One region of the Kitasatospora sp. NPDC048194 genome, then DNA from elsewhere that is predicted to be linked to it. Evidence: predicted binding sites of a transcription regulator. Region 1 holds the regulator's gene; each other region holds the start of a gene.
What was found. The regulator HrcA, encoded in region 1, represses chaperone genes, less so after heat shock. The targets are predictions, from matches to a motif close to TTNGCACTCNGNNNNNCNGAGTGCNAA.
Positions count from the first base shown of each region.

Region 1 (7,644 bases):
AGGACCAGTGTCGATCGTGACTACCGGACCAAGCGAGAGCTCTACGCCGAGGGCACCATCCCCGCGTACCTGATCGTCGACCCGATCAAGGGCGTGTGCGTGCTGCTCACCGAGTTGGGGGAGGATCCCGGGTCCGGGCTTCCGAGGTACCTTTCGGAGCGGATCAGCAAGTTCGGCGAGCCGGTTCCCATCGGGTTGCTCGACATCGAGCTGGACACCACGGAGTTCCAGAAGTACGTCTGACCGGTCTCACGCCGGCGACGTCACGAAGTCGATCAGCTCCTCGACGCGGCCCAGCAGTTCGGGCTCCAGGTCCTTGTAGCTGTTCACCTTCGACAGGATGCGCTTCCAGGCCGCCGGGGTGTCCACCGGCCAGCCGAGGCGCCGGCAGGTGCCCTCCTTCCAGTCCTCGCCCCGGGGGACCGCGGGCCAGCCGGGGATGCCGACGCTCGACGGCTTCACGGCCTGCCAGACGTCGACGTACGGGTGGCCGACGACCAGCACCGACTCGCCGGTGACCTGCGCGGCGATGCGGTGCTCCTTGGTGCCGGGGAGCAGGTGGTCGACCAGCACGCCGAGGCGGCGGCCGGGGCCGGGGGCGAAGTCGGCCACGATCGCGGGCAGGTCGTCGATGCCCCGCAGGTACTCGACCACCACGCCCTCGATCCGCAGGTCGTCGCCCCAGACCCGCTCGACCAGCTCGGCGTCGTGCCGGCCCTCCACGTAGATCCGGGACTCGCGGGCGACCCGTGCCCGGGCGCCGGGCACGGCGATCGAGCCGGAGGCGGTGCGCCCGGGCGCGCGGGAGGGTGCCGGGCCGGCGGGCCGGACCAGGGTCACCACCCGGCCCTCCAGCAGGAAGCCGCGCGGCACCATCGGGAACACCCGGAGTTTGCCGAAGCGGTCCTCCAGGGTGACGGTGAACCCCTCGGCGGTCTTCTCGCAGCGCACCACCGCCCCGCAGAATCCGGTGGCCGCGTCCTCGACCACCAGGTCCGGCTCGGCGGGCACCTCCGGAGCGGGGGTCTGCTTCTTCCACGGCGGGGTGAGGTCGGGTCCGTACTGGCGGCTGCGCATACGGGTGATCATAGGGACGGCGGACGGGCCGTCAGAGCCCCGGCGCGCCCCAGAGCGGGAACCAGCGGCTCAGGTCCTTCTCCAGCCGCAGGTCGTTCCCCAGCATCGCGTTGACCTGGAGCTCCAGCGGGCTGTTGCGCCGCTCGCCGCCGCCCGGCATCGGGGCGAACGGGTAGAAGGAACCGCGTTTGTAGAGGTACACCAGGGCCAGCGACTGGCCCTGCGGGTTGCGGAAGCCCACCAGCGAGCAGAGCAGCTGCGGGCCGAAGCCGTTCGCCTCCAGCTCGCTGTTGACGGCGTGCAGGTCGTTCACCAGCTCGGGCAGTTCCTCGGGGGTGTGCCGGGCGAGCAGCCAGGAGTAGCCGTAGCCGTCCTTGGAGGCCTCCACCGGGACGCCGCCGCGTTCGGTGTCGGCGTCCAGCAGCGCCCGGACCTGCTGTTCGACCTGGACGAAGGCCGCGCCCTCGACGGCCGCGAAGCAGACCGAACCGAGCCCGGTGGGGGTGAAGGCGGCCCCGGCCTCCAGGGTGAGCGCGGCGGACGGCACGCCGAACAACTGGTCGAGGTCGGGCTTGACGGGCTTGGTGCGGCCGAACAGGGCGTCCAGGAATCCCACGGCGGTCCTTTCGGGGCGGAGGGGCTCGGCGGCCGAGGCTTCGGGCGAGGGGATCAGCGGCCGAGCTGCTCGGAGATCTTCGCCAGCTGCGCCAGCCGCTTCTCCAGCGTCGGGTGGGTGGAGAACAGCTGCGAGGCGGTCTCCCGGGCGCTCAGCGCGGGGGCGAAGTAGAAGGCGTTGTACGGCTGGGACTTGCGCAGGTCCTCGGTGGGGATGGCGGCGATCTGCCCGGTCACCTTGGTGAGGGCCGAGGCCAGGGCGCTGGGCCGGCCGGTGATCTGGGCGGCGGCCCGGTCGGCGGCCAGCTCGCGGTAGCGGGAGAGCAGCCGGGTGAGCAGGAAGCTGATCGCGTAGACGACCATCGACACCAGCGGGATGATCAGCGCCACGACGGCCGCGTTCTGGTCGTTGTTGCTGCGACCGCCGCCCATGAAGCCGCCGTAGACGGCGATCCTGGTCATCGCCCCGGCGAGCACGCCGAGGAAGCCGGCGATGGTCATCACCGCGACGTCCCGGTGGGCGACGTGGGACAGCTCGTGCGCGAGGACGCCCTCGAGCTCCTCCGGTTCGAGGCGGCGCAGCAGGCCGGTGGTCACGCAGACCACGGCGTTCTGCGGGTTCCGTCCGGTGGCGAAGGCGTTCGGCATGTCGTTGTCGGCGACCGCCACCCGGGGCTTGGGCATGTCGGCGAGGGCGCAGAGCCGGTCGACGGTGCCGTGCAGCTGGGGGAACTGCTCCGCGCTCACCGGGCGGGCGCCCATCGCCCGTTCGGTGATCTTGTCGCTGAACCAGAACTGGGCCACGAACAGCCCGCCGGAGATCAGGACGATCAGCGGCCAGGCCCCGCGCAGCAGCGCGATCAGCAGGCCCGTGAAACCGACGTACAGCAGCCCGATCACGAACATCGTCGCGACCATGCGGCCGGTCAGGCCGCGGTCGGGTGCGAAGCGGGTGTGCTGGCCCGAGCTCGACATCGCTTGCTCCTCCGTTCGCCGTCGCTTTCGATGCTGCCACCCGGACGGCCCCGGGGCACCACCCCCGCACCGCGAGTTGCGGCGGCCGGGCCCGCGCCCCGGGGTCCGCGCCCCGGCGGCGCGCCCCCCGAACTGCGGGGAGGATCACCCCGGCCGGGCCGTTCCTGCGATAGGACCCGGGCCTTACACTGGCAGGTACGGTTTTGGCACTCGTGTGCGCAGAGTGCCAGGGTCGGGGCCCTTGCCCGAGCGGCCCGCAGCATCACAGACGGACAACGTGCGAAGACGGAGGTGCGTGCCCCATGGCCGGTGAGGTCCGCCAACTGGACGACCGCAAGCTCGCCGTGCTGCGCGCGATCGTCCAGGACTACGTCGGCACCGAGGAGCCGGTCGGCTCCAAGGCCCTGGTGGAGCGGCACAACCTCGGGGTCTCCCCGGCCACCGTGCGCAACGACATGGCGGCGCTGGAGGAGGAGGGCTACATCCACCAGCCGCACACCAGTGCCGGGCGCATCCCCACCGACAAGGGCTACCGGCTGTTCGTCGACAAGCTCGCCGAGGTCAAGCCGATGAGCGCCCCGGAGCGGCGGGCGATCCGGCACTTCCTCGACGGTGCCGTCGACCTGGACGACGTGGTCGCCCGCACGGTGCGGCTGCTCGCCCAGCTCACCCGGCAGGTCGCCGTGGTGCAGTACCCCTCGCTGACCCGCTCCACCGTCCGGCACATCGAGCTGGTGGCGCTCGCCCCGGCCAAGGTGATGCTCGTCCTGATCACCAACACCGGCCGGGTCGAGCAGCGGATGGTGGACTGCCCGGGCACGGTCGGCGAGACGCTCCTGGCCGACCTGCGGGCGCGGATCAACGCGCGGGCCGCCGGCCAGCGGCTGCCCGACGTCCCGGGTCTGCTGGAGGACCTTCCGGCGACCTTCGAGCAGATCGACCGCCCGACCGTCAGCACGGTCCTGGCGACCCTGTTCGAGGCGTTGGCCGAGCAGAACGAGGAGCGGATCATGCTGGCCGGCACGGCCAACCTGACCCGCCTCGGGCACGACTTCCCGCTGACCATCCAGCCGGTGCTGGAGGCCCTGGAGGAGCAGGTCGTCCTGCTCCGCCTCCTGGGTGAGACCACGGATGCCGCGATGACGGTCCGGATCGGGCGGGAGAACGCCTACGAAGGGCTGAATTCCACCTCGGTCGTGTCGGTGGGCTACGGTTCGGGCGACGAGAGCGTGGCCAAGCTGGGTGTGATCGGTCCGACCCGGATGGACTACCCGGGCACAATGGGGGCGGTGCGCGCGGTGGCACGGTACGTGGGGCAGATCCTGGCCGAGTCGTAGCAAGCAGCCACCGTCAGCCCTCTGGCGGTGGTGTCCAGTCGCACTACTACAGGCGGAACAAGCGGAGCATTTGGTGGCCACGGACTACTACGCGGTACTCGGCGTCCGACGGGATGCGGGGCAGGACGAGATCAAGAAGGCGTTCCGGCGCCTGGCACGCGAACTGCACCCGGACGTCAACCCGGACCCGAAGACGCAGGAGCGGTTCAAGGAGATCAACGCCGCCTACGAGGTGCTCTCCGATCCGCAGAAGCGGCAGGTCTACGACCTCGGCGGGGACCCGCTGTCGCCGGGTGGCGGCGGTGGTGCGGGCGGCTTCGGCGCCGGCGCGGCGGGCTTCGGCTTCTCCGACATCATGGACGCCTTCTTCGGCGCCGCGGCCGGCCAGCGCGGCCCGCGCTCGCGCACCCGCCGCGGCCAGGACGCCATGATCCGCCTGGAGATCACCCTGGAGGAGGCCGCCTTCGGCACCACCAAGGAACTCCAGGTCGACACCGCCGTCACCTGCACCACCTGCAGCGGCGAGGGCGCGGCCCCCGGCACCTCGGCGCAGACCTGCGACATGTGCCGCGGCAAGGGCGAGGTCTCCCAGGTCACCCGCTCCTTCCTGGGGCAGGTCATGACCTCCCGCCCCTGCCCGCAGTGCCAGGGCTTCGGCACCGTCGTGCCGACCCCGTGCCCCGAGTGCGCCGGTGACGGCCGGGTCCGCGCCCGCCGCACCCTGACCGTCAAGATCCCGGCCGGTGTCGACAACGGCACCCGGATCCAGCTGGCCGGCGAGGGCGAGGTCGGCCCCGGCGGCGGCCCGGCCGGCGACCTGTACGTCGAGATCGCCGAGACCACCCACACCGTCTTCCAGCGGCGCGGGGACGACCTGCACTGCACCGTCACCATCCCGATGACGGCCGCCGCGCTCGGCACCCAGGTGCCGTTGCAGACCCTGGACGGACTGGAGGAGGTCGACATCCGGCCCGGCACCCAGTCCGGCCAGTCGATCCCGCTGCACGGCCGGGGCATCACCCACCTGCGCGGTGGCGGCCGGGGCGACCTGATAGTGCACGTCGAGGTGCAGACGCCCACCAAGCTCGACGCCGAGCAGGAGGAGCTGCTGCGCCGGCTCGCCGTGCTGCGCGGCGAGGAGCGCCCGGCCGGCCAGTTCGCGCCGGGGCAGCAGGGCCTGTTCTCGCGACTGAAGGACGCGTTCAACGGCCGGTGAGCCGTCCTGAAGGGGGTGTCGGGGTCCGACCCCGGCACCCCCTTCGCGTTGCCGTTCCGCCCACCCCCTCCGGAGGACCACCCCATGACCGCCCCCGTCTTCGTCGTCGAGACCGAGCGGATCGCCGCCGCCGAGCCCGGGGCGCTGGTGCGCCTGGACGGGGCGGAGGGCCGGCACGCGGCCGCGGTGAAGCGGCTGGAGGCCGGCGAGGCGGTGACCCTCGCCGACGGCCACGGGCTCGGTGCGGACGGGACGGTCGCCGAGGTGCTCGGCAAGGACGCGATCGACGTCGCGGTGGCCGCCGTGCGCCGGGAGCCCGAGCCGGCGCCGCGGATCGTCGTCGTCCAGGCGCTGCCCAAGGGCGACCGCGGCGAGCTGGCGGTGGAGACCATGACCGAGGTCGGCGTGGACGTGGTGATCCCCTGGGCGGCGTCCCGCTGCATCACCCAGTGGAAGGGCGACCGCGGCGCCAAGGCGCTCGCCAAGTGGCGGGCCACCGCGAGGGAGGCCGGCAAGCAGTCCCGCCGGCTGCGCTTCCCCGAGGTGCGCGAGCTGATGACCACCAGGCAGCTGGCTCCGCTGCTGGCGCAGGCGGCGCTGGCCGCCGTGCTGCACGAGGAGGGCGCCGAACCGCTGGCGCACGCCGCGCTGCCGCAGGCGGGCGACATCGTGCTGGTGGTCGGCCCGGAGGGCGGGGTCTCCCCGGAGGAGCTGGCCGCCTTCGCCGAGGCGGGCGCGAAGCCGTACCGGCTGGGCCCGTCGGTGCTGCGCACCTCCACCGCCGGGGTCGCCGCCGGCGCCCTGCTCCTGGGCCGCACCGGCCGCTGGGCCTAGCGCCCGTCTTCAAACCCCAGCCCGCGGGGGAGTTGGGAAAAGCGCAGCGGCCCCCGCCCGGGCCTGCCTACGCTGGCCGGGTGACGGACTACCTGAGCACCTCCGCGGGCGCCTACCTGCGCCATCCCCATCTGCACGGTGACCTGGTCACCTTCGTCGCCGAGGACGACCTGTGGGTGGCCCCGCTGGACGGCGGCCGGGCCTGGCGGCTGACGGCCGACCACCTCCCGGTGCACCACCCGCGGTTCTCCCCGGACGGCCGGCACATCGCCTTCTCCTCGCCCCGGGACGGCGCCCCGGAGGTGCACGTGGTGCCGGTGGACGGCGGGCCGTCCCGGCGGCTCACCCACTGGGGCAGCCACCAGACCCGGGTGCAGGGCTGGACGGCCGACGGCCGCCCGATCGCCACCACCAGCGCCGGTGCGGCCAGTGCCCGCCACACCTGGGCGTACGCGGTGCCGCTGGACGGAGGCGAGCCGCTGCGGTTGCCGTACGGGCCGGTCGGCGGCCTGGCCTTCGAGCCGGACGGCGATCGCGTCCTGCTGGTGACCGTCAACAACCGCGAGCCGGCCTGGTGGAAGCGCTACCGGGGCGGCCGGGCCGGCAAGTTGTGGCTGGGGCGGGACGAGTTCACCCGCGTGCACGAGGAGTTGGACGGCCAGCTCGACTCCCCGCTGTGGGTGCCCGGTTCCGGCGGGCAGGACGGCCGGATCGCCTTCCTGTCCGACCACGAGGGCGTCGGCGAGCTGTGGTCCAGCCGCCCGGACGGGTCCGAGCTGCGCCGCCACACCGGTGACCCGGACGGCTTCTACGCCCGCAACGCCAGCACCGACGGGACCAGGGTCGTCTTCCACCGGGCCGGCGACCTCTGGCTGCTGGACGACCTGGACGGCGCCGAGCCGCGCCGCCTGGACGTCCGGCTCGCCGGCCCGCGCACCGGCCGCCGCCCGGGACCGGTGCACGCCGCACACTGGCTGGAGTCCGTCGACCCGGACCGCACCGGCCGGGCCGCCGCCGTGGTGGTGCGCGGCGGCGTGCACTGGCTGACCCACCGGGAGGGCCCGGCCCGGGTGCTGGACGCGACCCCGGGGGTGCGCGGGCGGCTGGCCGCGGTGGTGCCGGGCGAGGACGGCGCCCAGGGCGTGCTGTGGGTGTCCGACGCCGAGGGCGAGGACGCCCTGGAGTACGCGCCCGCGGTGCACGGCGCCGAGCGGCGCAGGCTGGCCGCGGGGCGGATCGGCCGGGTCAACTCGCTGGTGGTCTCCCCGGACGGCAAGCAGGCGGCGCTCGGCGTGCACGACGGCCGGCTGCTGCTGGTCGCGCTGGCCGACGGCGCCGTGCACGAACTGGAGCGCAGCACCGACGGCGAGGTCAGCGGCCTGGCGTTCAGCCCGGACTCGGCCTGGCTGGCGTGGTCCCGCCCGGTGCACGGGGTGGGCCCCTACTCGCTGCGCCAGATCGTGCTGGCGAACCTGGCCACCCGCACCGTCGGCGAGGTCACCCAGCAGCGCTTCGTCGACACCTCGCCCGCCTTCACCGCGGACGGCCGCTACCTGGCCTTCCTGTCGGTGCGCAACTTCGACCCGGTGT
Region 1 is NZ_JBIDAK010000029.1:64,206-71,849, reverse strand. Features, by position in the region: gene ACGF07_RS28140 (Uma2 family endonuclease) at 1-243, shown strand, start outside; gene ACGF07_RS28135 (DUF3097 domain-containing protein) at 250-1,077, opposite strand; gene ACGF07_RS28130 (hypothetical protein) at 1,109-1,693, opposite strand; gene htpX (zinc metalloprotease HtpX) at 1,747-2,667, opposite strand; gene hrcA (heat-inducible transcriptional repressor HrcA) at 2,970-4,004, shown strand; gene dnaJ (molecular chaperone DnaJ) at 4,078-5,220, shown strand; gene ACGF07_RS28110 (16S rRNA (uracil(1498)-N(3))-methyltransferase) at 5,305-6,054, shown strand; gene ACGF07_RS28105 (PDZ domain-containing protein) at 6,135-7,644, shown strand, end outside.

Region 2 (7,644 bases), on a different contig from region 1:
GAGGACGAGCGCGAGGAGATGCTGGGCCGCTCGCGGCACCGCCTGGTGGAGGTCCCGCTGACCCCGCCGGCCGTCGCGCGGCGTTAGACCCGCCTCCGCGGTGCGCCGTGAAGAAACGTTTCTTCGCGGCGCCTCAGGCCGCGCACAGTCGGTGCGCGCCCCGAGGGAAGGGCATCGCCGGACGTCAGTGGTCGGCGGCCGCGCCCGCCAGCCGCTCCAGCATCAGCGCGACGGCCGGCACCTCGGCCAGGTCCGGCAGGGTCAGCGCCACCACCTGGCGCAGCGCGGGAGCCCCGGAGGCCGTCCGCACCGGCACCGTCGACACGCCGTCAGGGCGCACCGACCGCAGGGCCAGCCGGGGCAGCACCGCGACCCCGAGCCCGGCCGCCACCAGGCCGACCACCGCCGGGTAGTCGTCGGTCGCGAAGTCGATCCGGGGCTCGAAGCCCGCTCCGGCGCACAGCTCCACCAGGTGCCCCCGGCACTGCGGACAGCCGGCGATCCACTGTTCCCCCGCCAGCTCCGCCAGGCTCACCGCCCCGCCCCGCCCGGCCAGCGGATGGGCGGCGGGCAGCAGGCCCACGAGCGGATCGTCCAGCAGCGGGGTGACCACCAGATCGGACCAGTCCGACCCGGCGGACAGCTGCTGCGCCTCCAGGTTCGCCTCCGCCCGCGCCTCGCGCGGCGTCCCGTGCGCGGGGGCGGGGGCGGGCAGCGCCACGGCGCCGTCCGACTGCGGGTAGCGGAAGGCCAGCGCGATCTCGCACTCGCCGCCGCGCAGCATCGCCAGCGACTCCGGCGGTTCCGCCTCGACCAGCGACACGCGCACCCCCGGATGGCCGTCCCGCAGCCGGGCTACCGCGGGCGGCACCAGGGTGGAGCTCGCGGTCGGGAACGAGACCAGCCGCACCCGACCGGCCCGCAGTCCGGCGATCGCGGCGACCTCCTCCTCGGCGGCGGAGAGCCCGGCCAGGATTCCGGTGGCATGCTTGAGCAGCACCCGCCCGGCCTCGCTGAGCTGCATCCCGCGGCCCGAGCGGACCACCAGGGGGGTGTCGACCGACTTCTCCAGCGCCTTCATCTGCTGGCTGATGGCGGGTTGGGTGCACCCCAGCTCGCGGGCGGCGGCGGAGAAGGAGCCGGTGCGGGCGACGGCACGCAGGACGCGCAGGTGGCGGGCCTCGATCATGCCTCAGTTATAAGGCAATCTTTGCATTCTGCAAAATTCTACTGATAGTTGAAGCCTCAAAGGTCCGGCGATCGGGCGAGCCCCCCGGCCCGAGCCGAAGGGGCGCGCCGGTGCCGAAAGGGAGAAGCGAGGAGGCCCGAGGAACGAGGGCCTTGGAGCGCCGACCGTCGGCACCGGGTCGGAGCGCCCCGCAGGCGAGCGGGTGAGCACCCGCCCCGAGCCGAAGGGGCGCGCCGGTGCCGAAAGGAAGAAGCGAGGAGGACCGAGGAACGAGGGCCTTGGAGCGCCGACCGTCGGCACCGGGCCGGAGCGCCCCGCAGGCGAGCGGGCGAGTAACAGCCCCCAGCCACGCGAACCGGCGAGCGGGCGACCCCGCCCCGAGCCGAAGGGGCGCGCCGGTGCCGAAAGGGAGAAGCGAGGAGGACCGAGGAACGAGGGCCTTGGAGCGCCGACCGTCGGCACCGGGCCGGAAGCGCCCCGGAGGCGAGCGGGCGAGCAGCAGCGCGCCCCGCAGGCGAGTGGGCGAGTAGCAGGGAGGCCCGGCCCGCCACCCCTTGCAGGGTGCGGACCGGGCCTCCGGTCAGGCGTCGGAGCCTCAGTGCGAGTGGCCGTGGCCGTGCGAGTGGCCGTGACCGTTCTCGGCCTCCTCCTCCTTCTTCTCCACCACGAGGGTCTCGGTGGTGAGCAGCAGGGAGGCGATCGAGGCGGCGTTCTCCAGGGCGGAGCGGGTGACCTTGACCGGGTCGATGACGCCGGCCTTCACGAGGTCGCCGTACTCGCCGGTGGCGGCGTTGTAGCCCTGGCCGAGCTCCAGCTCGGAGACCTTGGAGGTGATGACGTAGCCCTCGAGGCCGGCGTTCTGGGCGATCCAGCGCAGCGGCTCGTGCAGCGCCTTGCGGACCACGGCGACACCGGTGGCCTCGTCGCCCGACAGGCCCAGGCCGTCGTTCAGCACCTTGGCGGCGTGGACCAGGGAGGCGCCACCACCGGCGACGATGCCCTCCTCGACCGCGGCGCGGGTCGCCGAGATGGCGTCCTCCAGGCGGTGCTTGCGCTCCTTCAGCTCCACCTCGGTGGCGGCGCCGACCTTGATGACGCAGACGCCGCCGGCCAGCTTGGCCAGGCGCTCCTGCAGCTTCTCGCGGTCCCAGTCGGAGTCGGTCGCGGCGATCTCGCCCTTGATCTGGGCGACGCGGCCGGCCACGGCCTCGGCGTCACCGGCACCGTCGACGACCGTGGTGGCGTCCTTGGTGATGGTCACGCGGCGGGCGGTGCCCAGCACGTCCAGACCGACCTGATCGAGCTTGAGGCCGACCTCCTCGGAGATGACCTGGCCGCCGGTCAGGACGGCGAGGTCGCCGAGGATCGCCTTGCGGCGGTCGCCGAAGCCCGGCGCCTTGACGGCGACGGCGTTGAAGGTGCCGCGGATCTTGTTGACGACCAGGGTCGACAGCGCCTCGCCGTCGACGTCCTCGGCGATGATCAGCAGCGGCTTGGAGGAACCGCCCTGCAGGATCTTCTCCAGCAGCGGCAGCAGCTCCTGGATGGAGGAGATCTTGCCCTGGTTGATCAGGATGTACGGGTCCTCGAGGACCGCCTCCTGCCGCTCCGCGTCGGTGACGAAGTACGGCGACAGGTAGCCCTTGTCGAACTGCATGCCCTCGGTGAAGTCCAGCTCCACGCCGAAGGTGTTCGACTCCTCGACGGTGATGACACCGTCCTTGCCGACCTTGTCGATCGCCTCGGCGATCAGCTCGCCGACCTGGGGGTCCTGGGCGGAGAGGGACGCGACGGCGGCGACGTCGTCCTTGCCCTCGATCTCGCGGGCCACGGACAGCAGGTGCTCGGAGACGGCGGCGACGGCCTTGTCGATGCCCTTCTTCAGGGCGGCCGGGCCGGCACCGGCGGCGACGTTGCGCAGACCCTCGTTGACCAGGGCCTGGGCCAGCACGGTGGCGGTGGTGGTGCCGTCACCCGCGACGTCGTTGGTCTTGGTGGCGACCTCCTTGACGAGCTGCGCGCCAAGGTTCTCGTACGGGTCGTCCAGCTCGACCTCACGGGCGATGGTGACACCGTCGTTGGTGATGGTCGGGGCGCCGAACTTCTTGTCGATGACGACGTTGCGGCCCTTGGGGCCGATGGTCACCTTGACGGTGTCGGCCAGCTTGTTGACACCGCGCTCCAGCGAGCGGCGGGCGTCCTCGTCGAACTGCAGGATCTTCGCCATGTTCCCTATTCCCTCGGGGCTGCGGCCGACCGACCGGCCGCCGACAAACGTGAACCAACAACCACGCCCCGGGCCGCTGTCGTGGAGGACACGGTTCCGGGGCGGGTCGGGGACGTCTTACTTCTCGATGATCGCGAGGACGTCGCGAGCGGAGAGCACCAGGTACTCCTCGCCCTGGTACTTCACCTCGGTGCCGCCGTACTTCGAGTACAGGACGATGTCACCGACGGCGACGTCGAGCGGCAGACGCTGGCCGTCCTCGAAGCGGCCCGGGCCGACGGCCAGGACGACGCCCTCCTGGGGCTTCTCCTTGGCGGTGTCCGGGATAACCAGGCCGGAGGCCGTGGTGGTCTCGGCGTCGAGCGGCTGGACCACGATGCGGTCCTCGAGCGGCTTGATGGCAACCTTGCTGCTGGTGGTCACGTCCGAGCTCCCCTTCGGAGATTACGGGGCTTTCTTACGGGTATGGGGCGAACCTGCGAGCCTGCCGTCGCGGGGGTCAGACACGCGTCTTCGCGTTAGCACTCCCCCATTGGGGAGTGCCAAGGACGACCATAGGCCTGTGTTAGCACTCAGTCAACCAGAGTGCCAACGGCGCGCCCGGAGGGCCCGTGCCGCGCGCGACCGGCCGCACGTGTGTGCGGCCCGGGGCCTGCGGCGGGCGGTCCGTTCGGACCGGCGCACCGCGCCCGCGCGCCCGGCGCACCGGCCGGGACGCCGTCGTGAGCCCGGCCCGGGCACCGGCGAGAATGGCCCCGTGGACACCGAGAACCTCCAGCCCCTGCTGACCCCCGAAGGTCAGGCCCTGCTCGCCGAGTTGCGCGAGTTCGCCCCCGAGGAGGAGCTGGCCCTGGCCACCCGGCTGCGGCGGGAGCACCCGGCGGAGCTGGTGTCCGCGGCGTTCGGCCAGGCCCGGCTGCGGCAGCGGGCGCGGGCGAAGTTCGGTGCGGACGCCGACCGGATGTACTTCACGCCCAACGGCGTCGAGCAGTCCACCCGGCGCAGCGTGGCCGAGTGGCGGGCCCGCCGGTTCGCCGGACTGGGGGTGCGGCGGCTCGCCGACCTGTGCTGCGGCATCGGCGGGGACGTGCTGGCGCTGGCCCGGGCCGGCATCGAGGTGCTGGCCGTCGACAGGGACCCGGCGGCCTGCGCCGCGACGGCGGCCAACGCCGCCGCGCTCGGCCTCTCCGAGCTGGTCGAGGTGCGCTGCGCGGACGTCACCGAGGTGGACGTCACCGGCTACGACGCGGTGTTCACGGATCCGGCCCGCCGCACCTCGCGCGGCCGGGTGTTCGACCCCGAGGCCTACACCCCGCCGCTGTCCTGGGCGGTCGAGGCCGGGCGGCGGACCCTGATCGGCGCGCTGAAGGTCGCCCCCGGCATCCCGCACGAGGCCGTCCCGGCGGACGCCGAGGCGGAGTGGGTGTCCGACCACGGGGACGTCAAGGAGGCGGTGCTCTGGTTCGGCACCCGGGCGGACCGCCCGCACCGCGCCACCCTGCTGCCGCAGGGCGCCAGCCTGGCCGGAGGGGACCTGCCCGACCCGGCGCCCGGCCCGGCCGGGCGGTACCTGTACGAGCCGGACGGCGCGGTGATCCGGGCGCACCTGGTGGCCGAGGTCGCCGAGCAGGTCGACGGCCGGCTGATCGACCCGAAGATCGCGTACCTGACCTCGGACCGGCTGGTCGCCACCCCGTACGCGCACGCCTTCGAGCTCACCGACGTGCTGCCCTTCCACATCAAGAAGCTGAAGGCCCTGCTGCGCGAGCGCGGCGTCGGCACCGTGGTGATCAAGAAGCGCGGGATGGCGATCACCCCGGAGGAGCTGCGCCGCCAGCTCAAGCCCTCCGGGCCGAACACCGCCACGGTGATCCTCAGCCGCACCGACCGGGGGCCGCTGATGATGCTGGGGCAGCCCGTGACGGCCCCGTAGGGGCCGCCCTAGGAGGCGGGCGGCTGGATGTAGTCGTCCAGCCGGGCCACCGAGAAGCCCTGCTCCTGGATCCGTGCCAGGAGGTCGCCGAACATCTGGGTCATCGTGGCGCCCTTGAGCTCCTTGGGGCCCCGGAAGTGCGCCAGGATGATGTCGCCGGGCTTCAGCTTCTTGTCGGCGGCCTGGTACTGCATGTCGTGGATCTGCATCGACTCGCGCCACAGCACGATCGCGCGCGGACCGCACTGCTGCACCGAGGAGTTGAGCGTCGGGGTGTTGGCGCCGTCGCCGAACGGCGGGCGGAACAGCAGCGGGGCGGTGCCGTACTGCTGGGTGAGGGCGGCCTGGTCGTCGCAGATCTCGGCCTTCTGCTTGTCCGGCGGGAGCTTGCTCATCACCGGATGGGTGACGGTGTGGTTCTGGATGTGGTTGCCGAGCGCCTGGAGCGGCTTGAAGTAGCCGTAGTCGTTCTTGACGATGTCCTTGGTCAGGAACATCGTGATCGGCACCTTGAGGTCGGTCAGCATCTCGACGAACTTCGGGTCCTTCTCGGCGCCGTCGTCGATGGTGATGAAGACGACCTTGTCGTTCGTCTTCACGTCGCTGAACACCGGCACGGTGCCGCTGCGTTCGAGCTTGACCGGCTTGTCGGCCGGCGGCGCGGGGGCCGGGGCGAGCGGCTTGAGGTTCCACTTCGCCCAGGCCGCGGTGTCGCCCTGGACCGGGGCCGCGCCGGGCGTGGTGGCCGCGGCCGTCGGTGCGGCGCCGCCGCCGGACGGCTGGGACGCCGCCGGAGCAGTCCTCGTCGCGGCCGCCGTACCTCCGCCGCCCCCGTTGTCGCCGCACGCGGTGGTGAAGGCCAGCAGGGCCAGCGCCCCCGCCGCGCACGTCCTGGTCCTGCTCCGCCCGTCCCTGTTCACCGCACCGCGCTCCCGGTTCCGTCCAGCTTCCTCTCAGCTATGCACGGTAGCGGCGGGGGCGGCGGTTCCCGACCACGTCCATCCGGCTGACCGGGCTTTCGGCTGACCGGCCGTTCGACTGTTCAGCCGTCCAGCCGTGCGGCCCTTCGGTCGTGCGGCTCCCGGCTACGCGGCTGCGCCGCCGTCCGGCCGTTCGACGTGCTCACTGGTGAAGGACCAGCGGTGCACCGGGCGGCCGATCAGCTCGGCCGGCGGGTCGGCGACGGGTACCGGCTCGCCGCTCCACCAGGTGATCAGCAGCACCCTCTCCCGGTCGTCGGCCGGCCGGGAGCCCGGTGCCGAGAGCAGCTCGAGGCGTTTTAGCCCGGCCGCTCCGCGCACCGCGGGCAGCGCCGACTCCCGCACCCAGGCGGCGAGTTCGGCGCCGCGGCCGTCCGCCGCCCGGGCCTCCCACATGACGGCGACGGTCACGCGGCGCCGCCTCCCAGCGCGTCGTAGGCCTGGCCGTGGAGGTCGCCGTGCCCGATGGCCGGGGAGGGCACGTGGACGTCGGTGACGGGCAGCGAGGAGTCCGCCGACAGGTCGAAGGCGGACGGCGTGCGGCCGCGCCACACCATCTCGGAGCCGAGCGCGGCGACCATTGCGCCGTTGTCGGTGCACAGGCCCGGCCGGGGCACCCGCAGCCGGATGCCGGCCCGGTCGCAGCGCTGCTGGGCCATCTCGCGCAGCCGGGAGTTGGCGGCGACGCCGCCGCCGATCATCAGGTGGTCGACGCCGTTGTCCTTGCACGCCTTGACGGCCTTGCGGGTGAGCACGTCGGTGACCGCCTCCTGGAAGGACGCCGCGACGTCGGCGATCGGCACCTCCTCGCCGGCCCGGCGCTTGGCCTCCACCCAGCGGGCGACGGCGGTCTTCAGCCCGGAGAAGGAGAAGTCGTACTCCGGGTCGTTCTTCCCGGTCAGGCCGCGCGGGAAGGCGATCGCCCCCGGGTCGCCCTCGCGGGCCGTCCGGTCGACGACCGGGCCGCCGGGGAAGCCCAGGCCGAGCACCCGGGCGACCTTGTCGAAGGCCTCGCCGGCCGCGTCGTCGATGGTCGCGCCGAGCGGGCGGACGTCGGTGGTGATGTCCTCGCTGAGCAGCAGCGAGGAGTGCCCGCCGGAGACCAGCAGGGCCATCGTCGGCGAGGGCAGCCGGCCGTGCTCCAGCTGGTCGACGCAGATGTGCGAGGCGAGGTGGTTGACCCCGTACAGCGGCTTGTCCAGCGCCCAGGCGTACGCCTTGGCGGCGCTGACGCCGACCAGCAGCGCGCCGGCCAGCCCGGGGCCGGCGGTGACGGCGATGCCGTCCAGGTCGCTGGCCTTGACCCCGGCCGTGT
Region 2 is NZ_JBIDAK010000013.1:58,072-65,715, reverse strand. Features, by position in the region: gene ACGF07_RS17975 (WhiB family transcriptional regulator) at 1-87, shown strand, start outside; gene ACGF07_RS17970 (LysR family transcriptional regulator) at 185-1,189, opposite strand; gene groL (chaperonin GroEL) at 1,785-3,416, opposite strand; gene groES (co-chaperone GroES) at 3,534-3,839, opposite strand; gene ACGF07_RS17955 (methyltransferase domain-containing protein) at 4,174-5,349, shown strand; gene ACGF07_RS17950 (polysaccharide deacetylase family protein) at 5,358-6,269, opposite strand; gene ACGF07_RS17945 (hypothetical protein) at 6,435-6,740, opposite strand; gene tsaD (tRNA (adenosine(37)-N6)-threonylcarbamoyltransferase complex transferase subunit TsaD) at 6,737-7,644, opposite strand, start outside.
Region 2: the regulator HrcA is predicted to act here: its motif matches at 3,982-4,008, upstream of groES (co-chaperone GroES).

Region 3 (7,644 bases), on a different contig from region 1:
CCAGCCCCGGCACGGCCACCAGGTACCAGCCGCGCACCGCCGACAGCGCCATCACCAGGGACACCGCGATCATCAGCGCACGCCACTGCGGGTCCAGCTGGTGGAAGCTGGTGTAGACGTTGTCCGTGAGCGCCGCGACCGGGGTGATCACCGCCGCGGCCAGCGCCAGGCCCCGCTCCCGCCAGGTCGGCACCGGCAGGGCGTCCTTCGGCGCGGCCAGCAGCAGCAGCGCCCAGAGCACGAACGGCCCGCTCCACTCGAAGACGGCGAGGAAGATCCAGAGCGGCTGGACGACCTGCGACTCGCTCACCGCCTGCACCAGGTCCGCCACCGCCGCCAGCGCCGCCACCACGGCCAGCAGCTTCGCCGCCGTCCACCGCCCCAGCATCGCCACGACGGCGGACAGCGCCGCAGCGCCGCACATCACCCAGTAGGGCAGGGAGTACAGCAGCGAAGCGCGCGACAGACCGAGGGTCAGGCAGGTCAGCAGCGCATGGCCCGCCGCCAGCCCTCCGGCGGCCCCGACCACCAGCGGGGCGGCCAGCGCCGCCAGCCGGCCGCCCCCGGAGGAGGAGGTCAGCCCGGTCCGCATCCGCAGCCCGTAGGCGCCCAGGTCGAACAGCTCCCGGACCTTGGCCACCGGTCCGGCCCCCGCCGTGGTGTCGGCGAAGACGTCGGCCAGCTCCTCGCCCCGCTCGCGCCGGTAGCGGACGGGGTAGAGCGCCAGTGCGGTCCGGACGGCGACGGTCCCGTTCATGCTCATGCGAAGGCCCCCCTGACCCTCGGAGTGACGGCGGTGACCGAGACGGACAGCCGCCGCTCGGCCTCGGTGGCCACGGCCCGCAGCCGCTCCGCCTCGGCGGCCAGCGCGCCCCGACCGGTATCGGTCAGCGCGTAGGTGCGACGGGCGCGGCCGTCCACGACCTCCTCGGCGGCGACCTCGATCAGGCCCTGGCCGAGCAGCCGGTCGAGCGCCCCGTAGAGCGTGCCGGTGCGCATCTTGACCCGGCCGTCCGAGATCGCGGAGATCTCCTGGATGAGCGCGTAGCCGTGCCTCGGGGCGTCGGCCAGCGCGGTGAGCAGAAGCAGCGTGGGCTCCTGCATGGAGCGTTCTGTCATGCGTCTACATATATCGCCGACCGGCACATCCCGTCCACCGGAACCAGCCGACACAATGGGCCGCATGCCCACCGCGACCGAGGACCTGCTCACCGCCTGGACCGCCCTGCTGCACCGCTGCGGCGCCGCCGACGACCCCGAACCGTACGGCCGCGAGCTGCTGCGCCGCTGGTCGGAGCCGCAGCGGCGCTACCACACCCCCGAGCACCTGCGCGCCGTCCTGCGGCACGTCGACGAGCTCGCCGGGCACGCCGCCGACCCGGACACCGTCCGGCTCGCCGCGTGGTTCCACGACGCCGTCTACCGGCCGGACCGCACCGAGAACGAGGAGCGCAGCGCCGCCCTGGCCGTCCGCGCGCTGACCGCCGTCGGCCTGCCCCCCGAGCGGGTCGCCGAGGTCGAGCGGCTCGTCCTGCTCACCGTCACCCACGACCCCGCCCCGGGCGACCGCGACGGCGAGGTGCTCTGCGACGCGGACCTCGCCGTCCTCGGCGGCTCCCCCGAGGCGTACGCGGCGTACGCGGCCGCCGTCCGCCAGGAGTACGGCTTCGTCCCGGAGCCGGACTTCCGCGCCGGCCGGGCCGCCGTCCTGCGCGCGCTCCTGGCGCTCCCGGCGCTCTACCGCACCCCCGCCGCCGCCGAACGCCTCACCGCGGCCGCCCGCGCCAACCTCACCGCCGAGCTGGCGGACCTCGGCGGCGGCCGGGCCGGTCCGGGGCCGGTCCGGCCCTAAACGAGCTCCCCCACCGGCGCCACCACCACGCCCCGCTTGCCGCACACCCAGTGCGGCTCCGGCCCCAGCTCCGGCTCCACGCCCAGCGCGTGCGGGTCCCCGTCGGCCGCGCAGTCGGCGCACAGCGGCCACCGCCCGTAGGCCTCCAGCAGGGCGTCCTGGACGTCCTGGGCGATCAGCCCGAGGACGTACTCGGTGCCGTCCGGCCACTGCTCCAGCCACCAGCGGCGGTGGGTGACGGCGTCCTCCACCAGCGAGACGACGGCGGCGTCCGCCACGTCCCGCGCGGTGAGGTCGGCCAGGATCAGTGCCCGCGCGTTGTGCAGGGCGGTCTCGATGTCGTCGGAAGCCATCCGTCCATCCTCTCCCGCCGGCGCCCGAACGCGGAAACGCCGCGTGGGCGGCCCCCTGAGGGAGCCGCCCACGCGGACGGGAGTCAACCGATCCGATCGGAGCGATCAGGATCAGAAGTCCATGTCACCGCCCGGCATGCCGCCGCCGGCGGCCGCAGCGGCCTTCTCCGGCTTGTCGGCGATGACGGCCTCGGTGGTGAGGAACAGCGCCGCGATGGAGGCGGCGTTCTGCAGCGCGGAGCGGGTGACCTTGGCCGGGTCGATGATGCCCTCGGCGACCAGGTCGACGTACTCGTTGGTGGCGGCGTTCAGGCCGTGACCGGCGGGGAGGTTGCGCACCTTCTCCACCACGACGCCGCCCTCGAGGCCGGCGTTGGTCGCGATCTGCTTGATCGGGGCCTCCAGCGCGACCTTGACGATGTTGGCACCGGTGGCCTCGTCGCCCTCCAGCTCCAGCTTCTCGAAGGCGACACCGGCCTGCAGCAGGGCGACGCCACCACCGGCGACGATGCCCTCCTCGACGGCGGCCTTCGCGTTGCGGACGGCGTCCTCGATGCGGTGCTTGCGCTCCTTGAGCTCCACCTCGGTGGCCGCGCCGGCCTTGATGACGGCCACGCCGCCGGCCAGCTTGGCGAGGCGCTCCTGGAGCTTCTCGCGGTCGTAGTCCGAGTCGCTGTTCTCGATCTCGGCGCGGATCTGGTTCACGCGACCGGCGACCTGCTCGCTGTCGCCGCCACCGTCGACGATGGTCGTCTCGTCCTTCGTGATGACCACCTTGCGGGCGGTGCCCAGCAGGTCGAGACCGGCGTTCTCCAGCTTGAGGCCGACCTCCTCGGAGATCACGGTGCCGCCGGTGAGGATGGCGATGTCGCCGAGCATGGCCTTGCGGCGGTCGCCGAAGCCCGGGGCCTTGACCGCGACGGACTTGAAGGTGCCGCGGATCTTGTTCACGACCAGGGTCGACAGGGCCTCGCCCTCGACGTCCTCGGCGATGATGACGAGCGGCTTGCCGCTCTGCATGACCTTCTCCAGCAGCGGGAGCAGGTCCTTGACCGAACCGATCTTGGAGTTGGCGATGAGGATGTACGGGTCCTCGAAGGTCGCCTCCATGCGCTCCAGGTCGGTGGCGAAGTAGGCGGAGATGTAGCCCTTGTCGAAGCGCATGCCCTCGGTGAGCTCGAGCTCCAGGCCGAAGGTGTTGCTCTCCTCGACGGTGATGACGCCTTCCTTGCCGACCTTGTCCATGGCCTCGGCGATCAGCTCGCCGATCTGGGTGTCGGCGGCGGAGATGGAGGCGGTGGAGGCGATCTGCTCCTTGGTCTCCACGTCCTTGGCCTGGGCCAGCAGCTGGTCCGAGACGGCGGCGACGGCCTTCTCGATGCCGCGCTTCAGAGCCATCGGGTTGGCGCCGGCGGCGACGTTGCGCAGACCCTCGCGAACCAGGGCCTGGGCGAGCACGGTGGCGGTGGTGGTGCCGTCACCCGCGACGTCGTCCGTCTTCTTGGCGACCTCCTTGACGAGCTCCGCACCGATCTTCTCGTACGGGTCCTCGAGCTCGATCTCCTTGGCGATGGAGACACCGTCGTTGGTGATCGTGGGGGCGCCCCACTTCTTCTCCAGAACGACGTTGCGACCCTTGGGGCCGAGCGTGACCTTCACTGCGTCGGCGAGCTGGTTCATGCCACGCTCAAGGCCGCGGCGAGCTTCCTCATCAAAGGCGATGATCTTGGCCATCTGAAGTGGTCCTCCGGGACACGGTCGACTGCTCGGACCAAGGGGTGCCCGCGACGGACGGCCCTGGTGTGCGGGGGTCCATTCCCCTACCGCTCCCGGGGGCCTCACCGACCCGGTCCGCTGTCACTCTCACGCTGTGAGTGCTAACGCCAATGATTAGCACTCCAGGTGGTCGAGTGCAAGCCCAATCGGCGACCCGCGAGCCGCCGCGGGAGCCGCCGGGAAACGCGAACGGGCCCGTACGACGCACGTCGTACGGGCCCGCCGAGAAGCGAGGGTTCCACCAGCAGTGGGCCGCGCCGAGCTCCTGGAGCGGAAGGGGGTCAGACCGCGCGGACCATGTCCGCCTGCGGGCCCTTCTGTCCCTGGGAGATCTCGAACTCGACCCGCTGGCCCTCCTCGAGGGTGCGGTAGCCGTCCATCTGGATCGCGCTGTAGTGGACGAAGACGTCCGCACCACCGTCGACCGCGATGAAGCCGTAGCCCTTCTCCGCGTTGAACCACTTGACGGTGCCCTGAGCCATTCCGAACTCCCCTAGTGCTGTGCTGGCCCTTCACGCGCCCGCAGGTCGCGGGCCCGGGTCTGGTTGGAGGCCGGCCCGGGGAACCCCCCCTGGGCGCAGCCGTGCACGCCGCAATCCCCGCGCGGAACGCCGAACGGCTTCCGGTGAGCGGGCGATTGCGTCGACCGCGGCTGAATGTATCCGGATCGACGCCCTCTGCAACAGGGCCAGCCGCCGGGAATTCACGGGACCCGTCAAGAGACAAGGCCGAACAAACCGGGAGGAAGTCGGCATTTCACGCCGGACATAGCGGACGAATTACCCAAATCCGTGCAGGAATTCTGACATCTGCCTGACATGTTTCACGGCCGGGGGCACGAGCCGGTCTCAACGTCCGGACGGCCTCGGGCCGAGCGGCGTGCGAGCCGAAAGGGGAGCCTTGTTCCCAGCCGAGCCACACTCTACTCCCACCCGACCCGGAATATTCCCGCCGAAATACCGACGGCCGCCCGCACCGACGGAGAGCCGAATTCCGTGGTGCGGGCGGCCGGGGAAGCGGACGCGGGGCTCAGCAGCCGCCGGCCACCGCCGGAATGATCGAGATGCCGGCGCCGTCCTTGATCTCGGTCTCCAGGCCGTCCGCGAAGCGGACGTCGTCGTCGTTCACGTACACGTTGACGAATCGGCGCAGCTTTCCGGTGTCGTCCAGGATGCGGGCGGAGATGCCCGCGTGGTTCTTCTCCAGGTCCGCGATGACCTCGGCCAGGGTGGCCCCCTCGGCGGTCACCTCGGCCGCGCCGCCGGTGTAGGTGCGCAGGATGGTGGGGATGCGGACGTTGGCGCTCATGGCTCTCCTAGCGGGGTGGGGTCGGGTCAGGCGGACGCGAGACCGGCGGAGCGGAAGGACTCCAGCGTCGGGCGGATCACGGCGGTCATCCCGGCGTCGGAGACGGCGTCCAGCGTCTTCAGGCCGTCGCCGGTGTTGATCGCGACGGTCTCCTTGGCCGGGTCCAGCTGACCGGTCTCGACCAGCTTCTTCAGCACGCCGACGGTCACCCCGCCCGCGGTCTCGGCGAAGATGCCCTCGGTCCTGGCCAGCAGCCGGATCGCCGCCACGACCTCCGCGTCGGTGACGTCCTCGACCGCGCCGCCGGTGCGGCGGGCGATGTCCAGCACGTACGGGCCGTCCGCCGGGTTGCCGATCGCCAGCGACTTGGCGATGGTGTCCGGCTTCACCGGCTTGATCACGTCCCGGCCCGCCTTGAACGCGGCGGACACCGGCGAGCAGCCCTCGGCCTGGGCCCCGAAGATCCGGTACGGCCGGTCCTCCACCAGGCCGAGCCTGATCAGCTCCTGCAGCCCCTTGTCGATCTTCGTCAGCTGCGAACCGGAGGCGATCGGGATGACGATCTGCTCCGGCAGCCGCCAGCCGAGCTGCTCGCAGATCTCGTACGCCAGCGTCTTGGAACCCTCGCCGTAGTACGGGCGCAGGTTGACGTTCACGAAGCCCCAGCCCTCGCCGGCCGGGTCCCCGATCAGCTCGGAGCAGAAGCGGTTCACGTCGTCGTAGGTGCCCTCGATGCCGACCAGCTCGCCGCCGTACACCCCGGCCATCACGACCTTGCCCTGCTCCAGGTCGTGCGGGATGAACACGCAGGAGCGGAACCCGGCCCGGGCCGCCGCCGCGCCCACCGCGCCGGCCAGGTTGCCGGTCGAGGAGCAGGACAGCGTGGTGTAGCCGAACGCCCGCGCCGCCTCGATGGCGCAGGCCACCACCCGGTCCTTGAACGAGTGGGTGGGGTTCCCGGAGTCGTCCTTGACGTGCAGCGGCGCGGTGAACCCGAGCTCCCGCCCCAGGTTGTCCGCCTTCACCAGCGGGGTCCACCCCGGGTTCAGGTTCGGCTTGGAGGCCACGTCGGCCGGCACCGGCAGCAGCGGCGCGTACCGCCAGATCGACGCCGGACCGGCCTCGATCCGCTTGCGCAGCTCCTCGGCGCGCTCGTCGCCGAACTCGTAGGCGATCTCCAGCGGCCCGAAGCACTCCGCGCAGGCGAAGCTCGGACCGAGCGGGGACCGGGCGCCGCACTCCCGACAGGACAGGGCGGCGGCGGGGCCGAGGTCGACGGTGGGGGATCCCGCCGGCCGGGCGCCGGGGGAGGGTGCGACGGTGTCGATAGCCATGATGGCGGAGGCCTCTCTCCTCATCTTCCCCGTGACGCGGTCGCGCCACAGGCCGGAATTGGCACCTGTCCCGCCGGGGCCTGTGAACGACAGCCGAGCGAGAAGGTTGCCGGGACGTCAACGGGCCGTTCCCTCAGTCCCTCTGGATGAGCTTGTGAAGTTGTGGTTCAGCGGCGACCCCGGCGTGCGGAGGTCCGGCAGCTGTACGAAGACTGTATCCGAAGGCGTCGATCCCGAACGGGACCGTCCGCCACGCGAGATGGCCCGTCCAAACCGCCCCCTCGAGGAGACCGACCGTGCCCGCCGAACCGACCCCCGCACTCCTCCCGCAGGCGGCGTCCTGGCTGCGCCGCCGCTCGTGGAGCGCGGCCGACCGGCCGGTGCACACCCTGCTGGAGGCCAAGCGGCGCACCGGGCAGACCGTCAGCGTGGTCCTGCCCGCCCTCGACGAGGAGGCCACCGTCGGCGACATCGTCCGCACCGTCCGCCGCGAACTGATGGACCGCCTCCCCCTGGTCGACGAACTGGTCGTCCTCGACTCCGGCTCCACCGACGCCACCGCCGCCACCGCCGCCGCGGCCGGCGCCCGGGTGGAACACCGGGACGCCATCCTGCCCCGGCTGCCCGCCGTCCCCGGCAAGGGCGAGGTGCTCTGGCGCTCGCTGCTGGTCACCCACGGCGACATCGTCTGCTTCGTCGACGCCGACCTGCGCGAGTTCGACCCGGCCCTGGTCTACGGCACCGTCGGGCCCCTGCTGACCGACGGGAACATCCAGCTGGTCAAGGCGATGTACGACCGCCCCTTCGAGGTCACCGGCGCGGCCGCGGGCGACCCCGACGCGGTCGTCCCGACCGGCGGCGGGCGGGTCACCGAACTCGTCGCCCGCCCCCTGCTCAACCTCCACTGGCCGGAACTCGCCGGTTTCGTCCAGCCGCTCGGCGGCGAGTACGCGGCCCGCCGGTCGCTGCTGGAACGGCTCCCCTTCCCCACCGGCTACGGCGTCGAACTCGGCCTCCTCGT
Region 3 is NZ_JBIDAK010000026.1:72,642-80,285, reverse strand. Features, by position in the region: gene ACGF07_RS26785 (hypothetical protein) at 1-763, opposite strand, end outside; gene ACGF07_RS26780 (PadR family transcriptional regulator) at 760-1,119, opposite strand; gene ACGF07_RS26775 (hypothetical protein) at 1,175-1,852, shown strand; gene ACGF07_RS26770 (hypothetical protein) at 1,849-2,205, opposite strand; gene groL (chaperonin GroEL) at 2,317-3,939, opposite strand; gene ACGF07_RS26760 (cold-shock protein) at 4,263-4,463, opposite strand; gene ACGF07_RS26755 (ubiquitin-like small modifier protein 1) at 5,011-5,289, opposite strand; gene thrC (threonine synthase) at 5,316-6,623, opposite strand; SAM riboswitch class I at 6,641-6,776, opposite strand; gene ACGF07_RS26745 (glucosyl-3-phosphoglycerate synthase) at 6,920-7,644, shown strand, end outside.
Region 3: the regulator HrcA is predicted to act here: its motif matches at 4,096-4,122, upstream of groL (chaperonin GroEL).